Regions from separate parts of the Mycetocola zhujimingii genome, predicted to be linked through region 1. Evidence: predicted binding sites of a transcription regulator. Region 1 holds the regulator's gene; each other region holds the start of a gene.
What was found. Region 1 encodes LexA, which represses DNA repair genes until DNA is damaged. Its sites were predicted from a motif close to TCGAACANNTGTTCGA; they were not measured.
Positions count from the first base shown of each region.

Region 2: a site for LexA is predicted at 1,891-1,906, ahead of C3E77_RS04435 (HNH endonuclease signature motif containing protein). Genes of this name have one in related genera too.
Region 3: a site for LexA is predicted at 1,497-1,512, ahead of imuA' (DnaE2-dependent mutagenesis accessory factor ImuA'). Genes of this name have one in related genera too.

Region 1 is NZ_CP026949.1:1,079,938-1,084,094, forward strand. Features, by position in the region: gene hflX (GTPase HflX) at 1-1,146, shown strand, start outside; gene lexA (transcriptional repressor LexA) at 1,248-2,006, opposite strand; gene C3E77_RS05035 (LysM peptidoglycan-binding domain-containing protein) at 2,286-2,732, shown strand; gene C3E77_RS05040 (histidinol-phosphate transaminase) at 2,773-3,855, shown strand; gene hisB (imidazoleglycerol-phosphate dehydratase HisB) at 3,852-4,157, shown strand, end outside.
Region 2 is NZ_CP026949.1:952,098-956,254, reverse strand. Features, by position in the region: gene C3E77_RS04435 (HNH endonuclease signature motif containing protein) at 1-1,825, opposite strand, end outside; gene C3E77_RS04430 (hypothetical protein) at 1,934-2,575, opposite strand; gene C3E77_RS04425 (prolyl oligopeptidase family serine peptidase) at 2,639-4,157, opposite strand, start outside.
Region 3 is NZ_CP026949.1:2,297,034-2,301,190, forward strand. Features, by position in the region: gene C3E77_RS10975 (DNA polymerase Y family protein) at 1-752, opposite strand, end outside; gene imuA' (DnaE2-dependent mutagenesis accessory factor ImuA') at 749-1,486, opposite strand; gene C3E77_RS10985 (methyltransferase) at 1,727-2,893, shown strand; gene C3E77_RS10990 (FBP domain-containing protein) at 2,935-3,426, shown strand; gene map (type I methionyl aminopeptidase) at 3,494-4,157, shown strand, end outside.

The DNA.
Region 1 (4,157 bases):
CTGCAGCGCCGCCCGAATCCCGACCCCAGCACCTACCTCGGCAAGGGAAAGGCCGAGGAACTGCGCGGCATCGTTGCAGCGCTCGGCGCAGACACCGTGATCGCCGATACCGAACTCGCGCCAAGCCAGCGGCGTGCGCTCGAGGATGTCGTGAAGGTCAAGGTCATCGACCGCACCGCGGTCATCCTCGACATCTTCAGCCAGCACGCCAAGAGCCGCGAGGGCAAGGCCCAGGTCGAGCTCGCCCAGCTTGAGTACCTGCTGCCGCGACTCCGCGGTTGGGGCGACTCGATGTCCCGCCAGGCCGGTGGCCAGGTGGGTGGCGCCGGCGCAGGTATGGGTTCACGTGGCCCGGGTGAAACCAAGATCGAACTCGACCGACGCCGCATCCACACCCGGATGGCGAAGCTGCGCAAGCAGATCAAGGGCTTCGGGCCGGCCCGCGAGGCCAAGCGCGCGAACCGCAACCGCTTCGAAGTGCCGTCCGTTGCGATCGCCGGCTACACCAACGCCGGCAAGTCGAGCCTGCTCAACCGCATCACTAAGGCGGGGGTTCTCGTCGAGAACTCCCTTTTTGCCACTCTCGACGCAACGGTTCGAAAGACCCAGACCGAAGACGGCCGGCTCTACACGCTCTCTGACACGGTTGGGTTTGTCCGCAACCTGCCGCACCAGCTGGTTGAGGCCTTCCGGTCGACGCTCGAAGAGGTCGCCGAGTCGGATGTCATCGTGCACGTCGTCGACGCCTCGCACCCTGACCCTGCATCCCAGATCAGCACGGTGCGCGACGTCATCGGTGATGTCGGTGCCCGCGACATTCCGGAGATCGTGGTCTTCAACAAGAGTGACCTCGTCAGCGAGGACGACCGGCTCGTGCTCCGCGGACTGGAACCCAAGGGAATCTTCGCATCGGCGCGGACCGGCGAGGGAATCGATGAGATCCTCGCCCGCATCGCCGAACTGCTGCCGAGCCCGACGGTTCCGCTTCACCTTCTCGTCCCGTACGACAGGGGAGACATCATTTCGATGCTCCACCGCCGCGGAAAGGTCGAGAAGCTGGACTACGAGGAAGACGGCACCGAGGTGCGCGCACTCGCGTCGGAGGAACTCGCCGCACAGGTGGCCGAGTTCGCGATCGCCGAATAGCGGCGTCTTCACGCGTTTGGTCGCTTAACGAACGGATGCCCCGGGTCTGTACCCGGGGCATCCGTTCGTTAAGCGGGCGTCAGGCGCCACACCTTGGGTAGCTACACCGCGCGGAGCACCGCGACGATCTTGCCGAGCACGTCGGCTTCGTCGCCGAGGATCGGTTCGAAGTTCGTGTTGCGGGGGAGCAGCCAGGTGTGGCCATCGCGCTGACGGAACACCTTGACCGTGGCTTCACCATCGAGCATGGCGGCGACGATATCGCCGTTCTCAGCGGTCGGCTGCTGGCGGACGACGACCCAGTCGCCGTCGCAGATCGCCGCGTCGATCATCGACTCACCCGAGACCTTGAGCATGAACAGCTCTCCCTTGCCCACGAGCTGACGGGGGAGGGGGAACACTTCTTCAACCTGCTGGTCAGCCGTGATCGGCACTCCGGCTGCGATGCGTCCGACGAGGGGCACCATTGCCGCGTCGCCGACCGGTGTCGAGCTTTCGAAGTCGGCAACGTTTGAGGGGGAGGGCAGGTCGATCAGGATCTCGAGCGCACGGGGCCGATTGGGGTCCCTGCGCAGGTAGCCGCTCAGCTCAAGCTGGTTGAGCTGGTGCGTAACGCTGGAGAGCGATGCCAGCCCGACCGCGTCACCGATTTCGCGCATGCTCGGCGGGTAACCGCGGCTCTGCACTGAGCGCTGAATCACGTCGAGGATTGCCAGCTGCTTCTCGCTCAGGCTCTTGCGGCGGCGCGTGGTCGGCTTCTCTGCCGGCACCCGCTTGGCCTTCCGTGGCGATGGAGCAGCAGATGAAACAGCGGCATCCGGCCCGTTCTCAGCCGTGATATTCGCGTTGTCGAGCGTCATGTCACTCCCGTCTGGCGGGCAGCCCCGGCCAATGTCAGTGGTCACTGGTTGAGTCTCAACCATCAATCGAAACTCTATCCGTCCCAAGGGGCCGCAGCAAAGATTTGTTCGAGTGTGTCGGGCAAATTTCGCAAAAAAGTCCGAAGAAGGACTTGAATGTTCGAACAATCGAATATAGATTCGGAATACAGGTTCGTATTCGGCCCTCCCGGCCGAGGGCCGGATACGAATTCTTCGAATCGCCACACAACAGTTCACAGCACGAACCGGAGGCGCACCATGAGCACCGCAGTCATCACCCCCATTCACTCTCTCTCACGTCCAACCGCACGGCGGCCCGAGGCGCCGCGCCCATCGAACCCGGGCGCACAGGCCATCGTGGGCGACGTGTCAGCGACGATTGCACGCCCCACCGGGCGCATCCGACTCACCCGGCGTGGTCGCGTCGTCCTGACCTCGCTCGCCGCCGCCCCGCTCATCGCTCTCGCGGCCTGGCTCGGACTCAACGCCGGCGCCGCAACAGCGTCGTCGACTCCCAGCTCAGCGTCGTTCGAGTACGTCACTGTCGAACACGGTGACTCCCTGTGGTCGCTCGCGGGCACGCTGGCTCCTGAAGCCGACCCGCGCGACGTGATCGCCGATGTCATGGCCCTCAACCAGCTCGAAACATCGACTGTCGTTCCCGGGCAGAACATCGCCATTCCCGAGCGATACACAACTCCGTAACGCACACCGGAGCGCAAGGCGCGGCGGGTAAACTTCCGGGGTGAGTTCTCTCGATGCCCTGCCCATCCGCGATGATCTTCGTGGCAAGTCCCCGTACGGCGCACCCCAGAAGGTCGTGCCCGTCGCCCTGAACGTCAACGAGAACACGCATCCGATTCCCGAAGACGTGGCCCGCGACATCGTGACCGCCCTCGCCCGCGCTGTTCTCGGGGTGAATCGATACCCCGACCGTGAGTTCACCGAACTACGGATCAGTCTCGCCGGGTATCTCGGGCACGGACTCAGTGCCGATCACATCTGGGCCGCGAACGGTTCGAACGAGGTTCTGCAGCAGGTCCTCCAGGCCTTCGGTGGACCTGGCCGCTCGGTCCTCGGGTTCAGCCCGACTTACTCCATGTACCCGCTGCTGGCCGCAGGCACCGGAACCCGGTGGATTTCCGCCGAGCGAGACGCCGACTATGAAATCTCACCAGAGACCGCCAGCGCCGCCGTTCGCCGCGAAAACCCCGACGTCGTGATTCTCTGTTCGCCGAACAACCCCACGGGAACCCCACTTGGGCTCGACACCATCGAGGCCGTGTATGACGCGACCGATGGCATCGTCGTCGTGGACGAGGCGTACTTCGAGTTCGCCCCGGAAGGAACCCCCAGCGCGCTGTCCCTTCTCGAAGGCCGCGACCGGTTGCTCGTGTCACGAACCATGAGCAAAGCCTTCGCGTTCGCAGGCGCCCGGGTGGGCTACCTCGCTGCAGCCCCGGCCGTCACTGACGCGCTTCGGCTGGTGCGTCTCCCGTACCACCTCTCTGCACTTACCCAGGCCGCGGCGATAGCCGCGCTTGCCCACAGCGGCGAGATGCTCGCCATGGTCGATGACATCAAGCACCAGCGCGACCGCATCAGCACAGGCCTCGCCGACCTGGGCTTCCGCCCGTACCGGAGCCACAGCAACTTCGTGCTGTTCGGTGGCGTCGACGACCCGGCGGCCCTGTTCGATGCGCTGCTCGAGCGAGGCGTGCTCATCCGGGATATCGGCCTCCCCAACCAGATGCGGGTTTCGGCCGGTACCGAGGCAGAGACGACAGCGTTTCTCGATGCCATCGCGGCGGTAAGCTCGAACTCATGAGCCAGCCGCAGCGCATCGCCCGGATCCAGCGTGAGACGAGCGAATCCACCATCGATCTCACCATCAATCTCGATGGAACCGGTGTCAGCGACATCCACACCACTGTGCCTTTCTATGACCACCTCCTGACCGCGTTCGCCAAGCACGCCCTGGTCGACCTCACGGTTCGGGCCACGGGCGATATCGAGATCGATGTGCACCACACGGTGGAAGACATCGGCATCGCACTCGGACAGGCGATCAAGCAGGCACTCGGCACCAAGGAGGGCATCTCGCGCTTTGGAGACGCTCTCGTTCCCCTC
Region 2 (4,157 bases), 130 kb from region 1:
GGTCGATATCGGAGGACACTGCTTTGCGGGTGCAGCCCGGGAACCGGCAGTATCCGTCGCGGTAGCGGAGGAACCGTCGCATCGCTTTCGATGGGGTGTATTTGGTGTGGCCGAGTGAGAGGGCGACTCCGGTTTCGGGGTGGGTCAGGATTCTGCTGAACTCGGGTGCCTGGGAGGCGAGTTGCCCTGCGGTGTCCGCGTCGATGGGGCCGTATCCGTCGAGGTTGCCCGGTTCGACACTTTTACCGAGGAGGGTGAGGACCGGCACGGTGACCATCACGGTGGGCACGATCTTCCGGAACGCCGTCGCCGGGTCACGTCCCGGTCCCGACCGGCTTGGCCTACGCCGACCCCCGGTGTCGACGCCGTTGCCACCTTCGTCGCCGGTGGGTGCGGTGCCTGTCCCGTAACCATTAAGTTTCGAGGCTGCACTCCTGTCGCCGTCGAGCATGTCAGCGCTCGTGCGACTACCGTTCGTGACAGTGCTGCCGATGGTGCTGGTGTCGCCGTCGAGAGGATCTGAGCGCGGGTCGGTGTAGGGGTTACGGGTGCCGAGTCCGGTGCCGAAGATCCGGGTCCCGGTGGCGTCGGGCAGGGTGAACTCGCCGGTGAACGCCTCCATCATCGCCGCGAAGATAACGTCGGCATCCAACTGGGACAGGGTGCGTGGTTCGACCGGTGATTGCAGTTTCATCGACTGGGCACGGATGGTGTCGAAGATCGTTTCCGCGGCCGGTGCGGTGGTGAACAGGTTCAGCCAGGCCATCCCGTCCGGTGCCGGGATCAGTTCCACCCGCCGATCGGTTACCGACTTCCGACACCGAGCAACAGCGGACTCCGGACACAACCGTTCCCGCAACATCCTCGTCTTCTGCCGGAACCGCGCCACCGGCATCGTCTTCGCAAACGGCACCGCCTTCTCCTCAAGTTCCGCAACAGCGTCATCGGTCAGGGTGTCGGTCTGGTCGACCAGCACCTGGGCGTGGCGGTAACTGATCTCCCCTTCCCGCAACGCTGCCAGGGTGACCGGTAGCCGGTGCAACAAGGCCCGACTCTCGTCGACCAGTGCTGTGGCGGAGCGTTCGGCAACCCGTAACGTGCAGGCCAGTTCCGCGATGAAGGACCGCAATGCCAGATCCTGACGCTCGACCACACTCCGCGACCGGGCCGTGACCAGCACGCCTTCCTCCGCGGCGACGGCGAGCGTCCGTGCGCGGTCGCTGAACTCCGCCTTCCACGCAGCCTGACGGGCCTCCAGCTTCTCGACCTGCCCCACCGCCTCCACCAGAGCGGTACAGGTATCCGCGATTTTCGCGTACACCGTCGGCTCAGGCTCGTCGGCGTCAGCGTCAGAGTCAGCGTCAGCGTCAGCATCAGCATCAGCATCAGCATCAGCATCAGCATCAGCATCAGCATCAGCATCAGCATCAGCATCAGCATCAGCATCAGCATCAGCATCAGCATCAGCATCAGCATCAGCATCAGCATCAGCATCAGCATCAGCATCAGCATCAGCATCAGCATCAGCATCAGCAGCAGGCTCTGGGTCGCACTCTCGGTCGGACGCCGGCTCGGACATGGGCGCGGACTCGGCAGCGGGCTCAGGCTCAGGCTCCGGCTCCGGCTCCGGCTCCAAGTCGGGCACCTGTTCGAGCGCCGGCTGCAGCCCCATTTCGGGCTCGGCGCCAGGGGCACGCTTGGCCAAAGCGCCGGGGTCGGATCCCTGCTCTTGCTGCGGCACGTTAGAGGCAGCATCCGCACCGCTATCGGGTGAATCCTGACTCTCACCACCCGGAGGACCGACGGCCCTGTCGTTGTTTTCCATACCACAAGTCAACACCACACCACTGACATTGCTTCGATATAAATTGAAGGTGTGGATAAGTTTACCCGAATCTATATTCGAGTAGATCGCCCGACTGGAAGGCCGCTGCTATCTGACCACAACCGTTACCGGGTCCGTCTCCGTCGGCCCGCCACACTGTTCGGACCCTCCGACCCTCTTCCACTCGAGGGCAACACTGCTGCTCTCCCCGGCAACCGAACCGTCCAGGCGATACGCCGTAACCGTAACCTCGTCGGGACGCCCGGCCATCATGGTGATGACCCACACGTTTTCGCTCTCGGAACGCGCCAGATACGGTGGAATTTCGACCGGCGCTCCGCTTGGCGTCGCACCCGGCGTCGCACCCGGCGACTCGGGCGCGGGTTCCAGCGTCGGCCCCGGAACCACATTGCCGGAGTTCACCTCGAACGGCACCGAGTCGAGCATCTCCTCCTCCGGCTGGATCTCGACCGGCGTCGGTTGCTCGCTCAGCTGGTCAGGGCCCATGAGGGTGAGGGGCTCGTCCTCCCCGATGAGAACCTCGGCCTCCACCGCAGAACAGACCCCCACCTCATCACAGAGCCGCACCTCATCAACAGACCCGGCGTCCCCGACGAGCACAACTCGAACCTCGCTGATGTATCCGATCGCGGGGCACACTCCACCCCATCCGCCGATCCACCCGCACCCAGCGACGGCGACGCAGAGCACTGAGGCCAGAAGAAGCAAACCCAGTCGGTGTGTGCGCACAGACCGACCGTCCCACATCGGACCCCGCGCCGCATCACACCGGGTCGAGGAGTTGCCGATCCGTTACCCGTCCAAACCCAGCCGCTCGGCCAGGAACCGGTATGACAACGCAGCCATGTGCGCCGATTGAGCGTTCGTCGCCGCTCCCCCGTGCCCGCCCTCGATGTTCTCGAAGTACGTGACGTCCTTGCCCGCATCGATCATCCGCGCCGCGAGCTTTCGAGCGTGACCAGGATGCACCCGGTCATCGCGCGTCGACGTCGTCACCAACACCGGCGGATACTCCCGGCTGGGATCGAACAGGTGATACGGCGAGAAGGTACTGATGAACTCCCACTCGTCAGGGTTGTCCGGGTCGCCATACTCCGCTATCCACGATGCGCCGGCCAACAGGTGCGAGTACCGCTTCATGTCGAGCAACGGAACCTGAATCACCAGTGCACCGAAGAGCTCCGGATACTGCGTCAGCATGTTGCCGACCAGGAGACCACCATTCGACCCACCCTGCGCACCGAGATGGGCAGCGGATGTCACCCCACGCGAAATGAGATCGCGAGCGACAGCGGCAAAGTCCTCGAATGCCCTGTGCCGGTTCTCCTTGAGCGCCGCCTGGTGCCAGCGCGGGCCGTACTCACCACCACCACGGATGTTCGCGACAACGTAAACACCGCCCTTCTCGAGCCAGGCCAGCCCGAGCGCCCCGGAATACCCGGGAGTCAGCGACACCTCAAATCCTCCGTAGCCGTACAGCAGGGTCGGCGCCGTTCCATCGAAGGGGAGATCCTCGCGCCGCACGACGAAGTACGGAACCCGGGTCCCATCATCCGACCGGGCAAAATGCTGGTCGATGGTTAACCCGCTCGCGTCAAAGAACGTGGGCTGGGCCTTGAGCTCGACCGGATCGGCATCCGCCTGTCCGACCCTGGCGATCGACAACGTCGTCGGGGTGAGGTAATCGGTCGTCACCAGCCAGACCAGATCGCTCTCCTCACTGTCGACGGCAGCGACCTGGACGGAACCGAACTCCGGTGCGCCCGTAAACTCGCTCCGCTTCCACGTGTCATTCGCCCTCGTCAGCACGTGGATTCGACTCTTCACATCGTCGAGAACCGAGATGACCAGGTGGTTGAGCGTCCAGGTCGCACTCGCGAGCGATGTCGACGGCGTCGGTTCGAAAACCAGTTCAACCGCTCGGTCCCCGCCCACGAATGCATCGAAGTCTGCCGAGAGCAGTGAACCGGCCGCGAACGTGCTCCCGTTCAGCTCCCAGTCGTCGCGCAGCTCGATGATCAGCCACTGCCGGGAGAACCCGATTTCAGCGGATGCCGGAACGTCGATCTTCGTCATCGTCCCGTTCACGTCGACATAGATTTCCGACGTGTAGAACGTGATTCCGCGATAGACGAAGTCGCGGATGTAGCCGGGGGTGTGACTGCGGAAGGCACCAACAGACACATCAGTGAACTCCCCCTCGAAAATCACCTCAGCGGACTCGATGGGCGTCCCGCGACGCCACTTCCTCGCAACCCGGGGATACCCGGAGGTGGTCACCGAGTCCCCGCCCAGGTCCGAGCAAAGATAG
Region 3 (4,157 bases), 1.2 Mb from region 1:
TCGAATTCGACGACGCTCGAGTGATCGGCCGGTGGCACCCTGGCGTCGACGTCGCTCGGGTCGAAACCTGACGCGAGCCGGTGGGCAAGAATCCCGTCTGGACCGAAGCGGTCACGCACCTGCATGGCGTCGAGGGCGGCGAAGTCACCGAGCGTCCGAATGCCCAGCCGCTGGAGCAGGACGGCAAGCTCAGGTCGTTCGAGAATGTCGACACCGAACGCGGCAAGGAACTCGGGTGAGCGCCCAGCGGGAACTATGCGGATGGCATCCGTTTCTCTCGATGATGGGAGCTTCGCTGCCTGCCCCGCGGCGAAGGGCCCGTCGGCGATGCCGACCCGCGCGTCACGCACTCCGACGGCGTTGAGGGTATCGAGCAACGCCTGTGCCGCCTGTCGTTCGCCGCCGTAGTAGCGACTCGGCCCGCGTGCACGCATGACGCAGGTACCGGGGCGGGAGAGCTGGACCCCTGGCACGATCTGTTCGACGGCGGCAATGACCGGCTCGAACGCCCGGTGATCGAGCACGGGATCGTACGGCAGCGCGATCAGCCCCGTGCTCCGCGACTGCGCTTCGCGCACCCGCAGGCCGCGACGGACCCCTTCGCTGCGAGCCGCTGCCGAGCAGGCGAAAACTTCGCCACGATCGATCAGGGCGAGCGGAACATCTGCACCGAACCCATGTTCGATAGCTGCCGCGTTTGTCGGCCAGTCAGGGCACCACAGCAGGATGGTGCGGATGGGAGCCGCGGTCATGATGCCGCCGCTTCGTGATGCGACTGACGGACCGCTGGAACCCCGGCGAGGCCCGCCGACCGGATCGACTGCTCACTGTCGGGAAGCCACATCTGCTTGCGGCGCGGTTTGCCGGCGAGCGTGCGCCCGGTCACAGCGACGGTCACCCTGCGAGCGGCGAGATAACCGTGGCCGTCGCCGAGTCCCATCCAGCGATCGTCGGTCACCCGCAGCGTTGCCTCGCTCTGTGGCCAGTCGCCGAGCGCGACGAGCGTTGATCCACGCTGGCGCAGCCGCGAACCCAGACGTGACACTTCTGCGGCAGAGACGGATGCCGGTGGGCGCGCGAGGACAACAGTGACAACGTCTGCGAGCGCCGCCGTGACCTGCAGCCACTGGTCTCCCGGCTCAGGAACGAGAACAAGCCGGTCAAGATCGATGCCCGCTGCCGCGGCCGCTTCGACACCGAGCGACGGCACACCGACGACACCGCACCACGCGCCGGCGGCACTGGGACCGGCGAGGAGGGCAAGGGCGAGCGTCGTCGATTCGAGCACCGAGTATGCCGTGCCGGCACGAAGCACTCCGCCGGGCAGAAGTTCGGCGACACCGGGCGATGTCGGGAGTCCGTGCGAATCTATCCGGGTAGTTTGCATCCCCCGGATGCGCGCCTGCAGCTCGGCAACCTGGCTCGCCACAGCGTTCGATCCCGCGGCGAATGCCGGGGGTCGAACAGGAGCAACAGCGAGGGACATGGGTTAATAGTCGAACAGATATTCGATAAAGTCAATCGGGGAATCCCGCCCGGGAGAGTCGGAATTCCAGGGCACACACGCCCGCTGGGCGACGCACAAAAACGGCAATGAAGAAGCCTTCGACGAGCGCTTTCAGCCGCGTCGAAAGGCCACGCTTCTCGTCCCGTCCGCTTCCCCACAGCTCCCCCTGTCATACTGAAATTCAAGCTCCGACAGGCATGATGCCGCGAATTGAGACAGATGCCCGAACGGACGAACGACCCAATGACCGGTGACGCCGTCGAACCCCCACCTCTCAGGTGGCTCGACCACGGCATCGAACACTCAGCTCTGTGGCGCTCCGAGAGCGGCTGGCCAGCACCGGCATCCGTCGTGACCGGAGACGACTCGATGACGGCCGAGACCGCCCTGCGGCTCGCATCCACCGGCACGGCCATCCTCTGGACCGGCGATTTCCACAACGCCAAACAGTTGCTCGCCGCAATGGGCAAGCGCCTGGGCACACCAGTCCCACCCAGGAACGACGACATCACCGCCGCCTTCCAGCGCTCGCGCGTCGACGCACTGCGGCGTTCGACGCTGCTCGGGATGCTGCTCGTTCCGGTGTCAGCGGACGGCACGATTCCGCTGCGCCGCTCCCCCGACATCCGCCAGGCCATCGCTCACGCCTGGGGTCCCGCCATCGAGGCATCCGTCGTCTCCCTCCGTGAACTGCTCGGCGTCATCGGCGCCGAGGAATGGCGCACCCGGGGCATCGACGTTCCAGCGCTCGGCGCGAAGATCCACCCGCACTACGGGGTCTTCTCCCCCGTGCGCGGTGAGTACCTCGACCTGGTGGCGAACGCGCCCCTCCCGCCGAACGCGTCGACAGCTTTCGATATCGGAACAGGCACCGGCGTACTCGCGGCGCTGCTCGCGCACCGAGGCATCCGTCACATCGTCGCCACCGACCAGGACCCGCGGGCTCTTGCCTGCGCGACAGAGAACCTCGACCGGCTTGGCTTCGGACCCGCCGTCACCGTCGAGAAGACCGATCTCTTTCCCGACGGCCGCGCCGACATCGTCGTCTGTAACCCACCGTGGATCCCGGCCACCCCGAAGGTTGCAACGGACTATGCCGTCTACGACGAGGGCGGGCGGATGCTGGCGGGCTTCCTTTCCGGTCTTGCCGAGCACCTGACCCCGGATGGCGAGGGCTGGCTCGTGATTTCGGATATCGCCGAACGCCTCGGCCTGCGTTCGCGCGGAGACCTGCTCGATGCCATCGAGGACGCCGGCCTCGCCGTGATTGCCCGGATGGACACCCGTCCGACACACTCACGCGCAACCGACAGGACTGACCCGCTCAACGCCGCGCGTGCCGCCGAGGTCACGTCGCTCTGGCGCCTCAGGGCGGATCGACCCTAGCGCGCTCCACTGCCTCCGGCTCTCAACTCCCAGGACAGAACATGCTTCCCCTCACCCACAAAGACATCACCACCTCATTCATCAACGCGTCACGCAGCCAGGTCAGTGACCTCACCCTGCCCGAAGATTTCGAGTCGCTCGACTGGGACAACCTCGACTTCCTCGGCTGGCGCGACCGCAAACTCCCGCGCCGGGGCTATGTGATCGTGCAGCGCGACAACGGACCGGTCGGCATCCTGCTGCAGCGGGCAGAGGCCAAACCGCGGGCGCGGGCGCAGTGCTCGTGGTGCCAGGACATCACCCTCGAGGACGACGTCGTGTTTTACGCCGCACGTCGCGCGGGTAAGGCCGGACGCAACGGCAACACGATAGGCACACTCGTCTGCGCCGACTTCGGGTGCTCCCGCAACGCGCGCAAGCTGCCGTCCGTCGCCTACCTGGGTTTCGACGTCGAGGCGGCACGCGACAAACAGATCAACACCCTGCGCGAGCGGGTGCAGGGTTTCGTCGCCGAGGTCGGTGCGGACGAGTAACCCTCTCGCGCTGCTCGTGCAGGTGGGAAGCATATTATGGCGAGGACAGTCATTGAGAGGGCGCCGCATGATCGAGATTCTGAATCCCACCGAACTGACCAGGGCGAGGGTCACGGGCACCCTGGTCGCTGACATCCTGTACGGGCTGAAAGACCGGGTAACGGTCGGGACGAATCTTCTGGACATCGACCGCTGGGCCCAGAAGATGATCATCGATGCCGGAGCAGAATCCTGCTACGTCGACTACGCCCCATCCTTTGGACGCGGCCCGTTCGGCCACTACATCTGCACCGCCGTCAACGACGCCGTGCTGCACGGTCTCCCCCACGATTACCGGCTCGCCGACGGTGACCTGCTGACGCTCGACCTCGCCGTCCTGAAGGATGGCGTCGCTGCGGATTCCGCCATCAGCTTTATCGTGGGCGACTCGAAGCCCGCTGAGAGCGTCGCGTTGATCACCGCGACCGAACGGGCGCTGGTCGCGGGAATTGCCGCGGCAGGCCCAGGAGCACGGATCGGCGACATCTCCGCCGCGATCGGCGCAGTGCTCACCGAGGCCGGCTACCCGGTCAACACCGAGTTCGGTGGCCACGGCATCGGCTCGACCATGCACCAGGACCCACACGTGCCCAACATGGGTCGTGCCGGACGCGGCTACACGCTGCGCCCGGGCCTCCTGCTCGCTCTCGAGCCCTGGGTAATGGCAGACACCGACAAACTCGTCACAGACG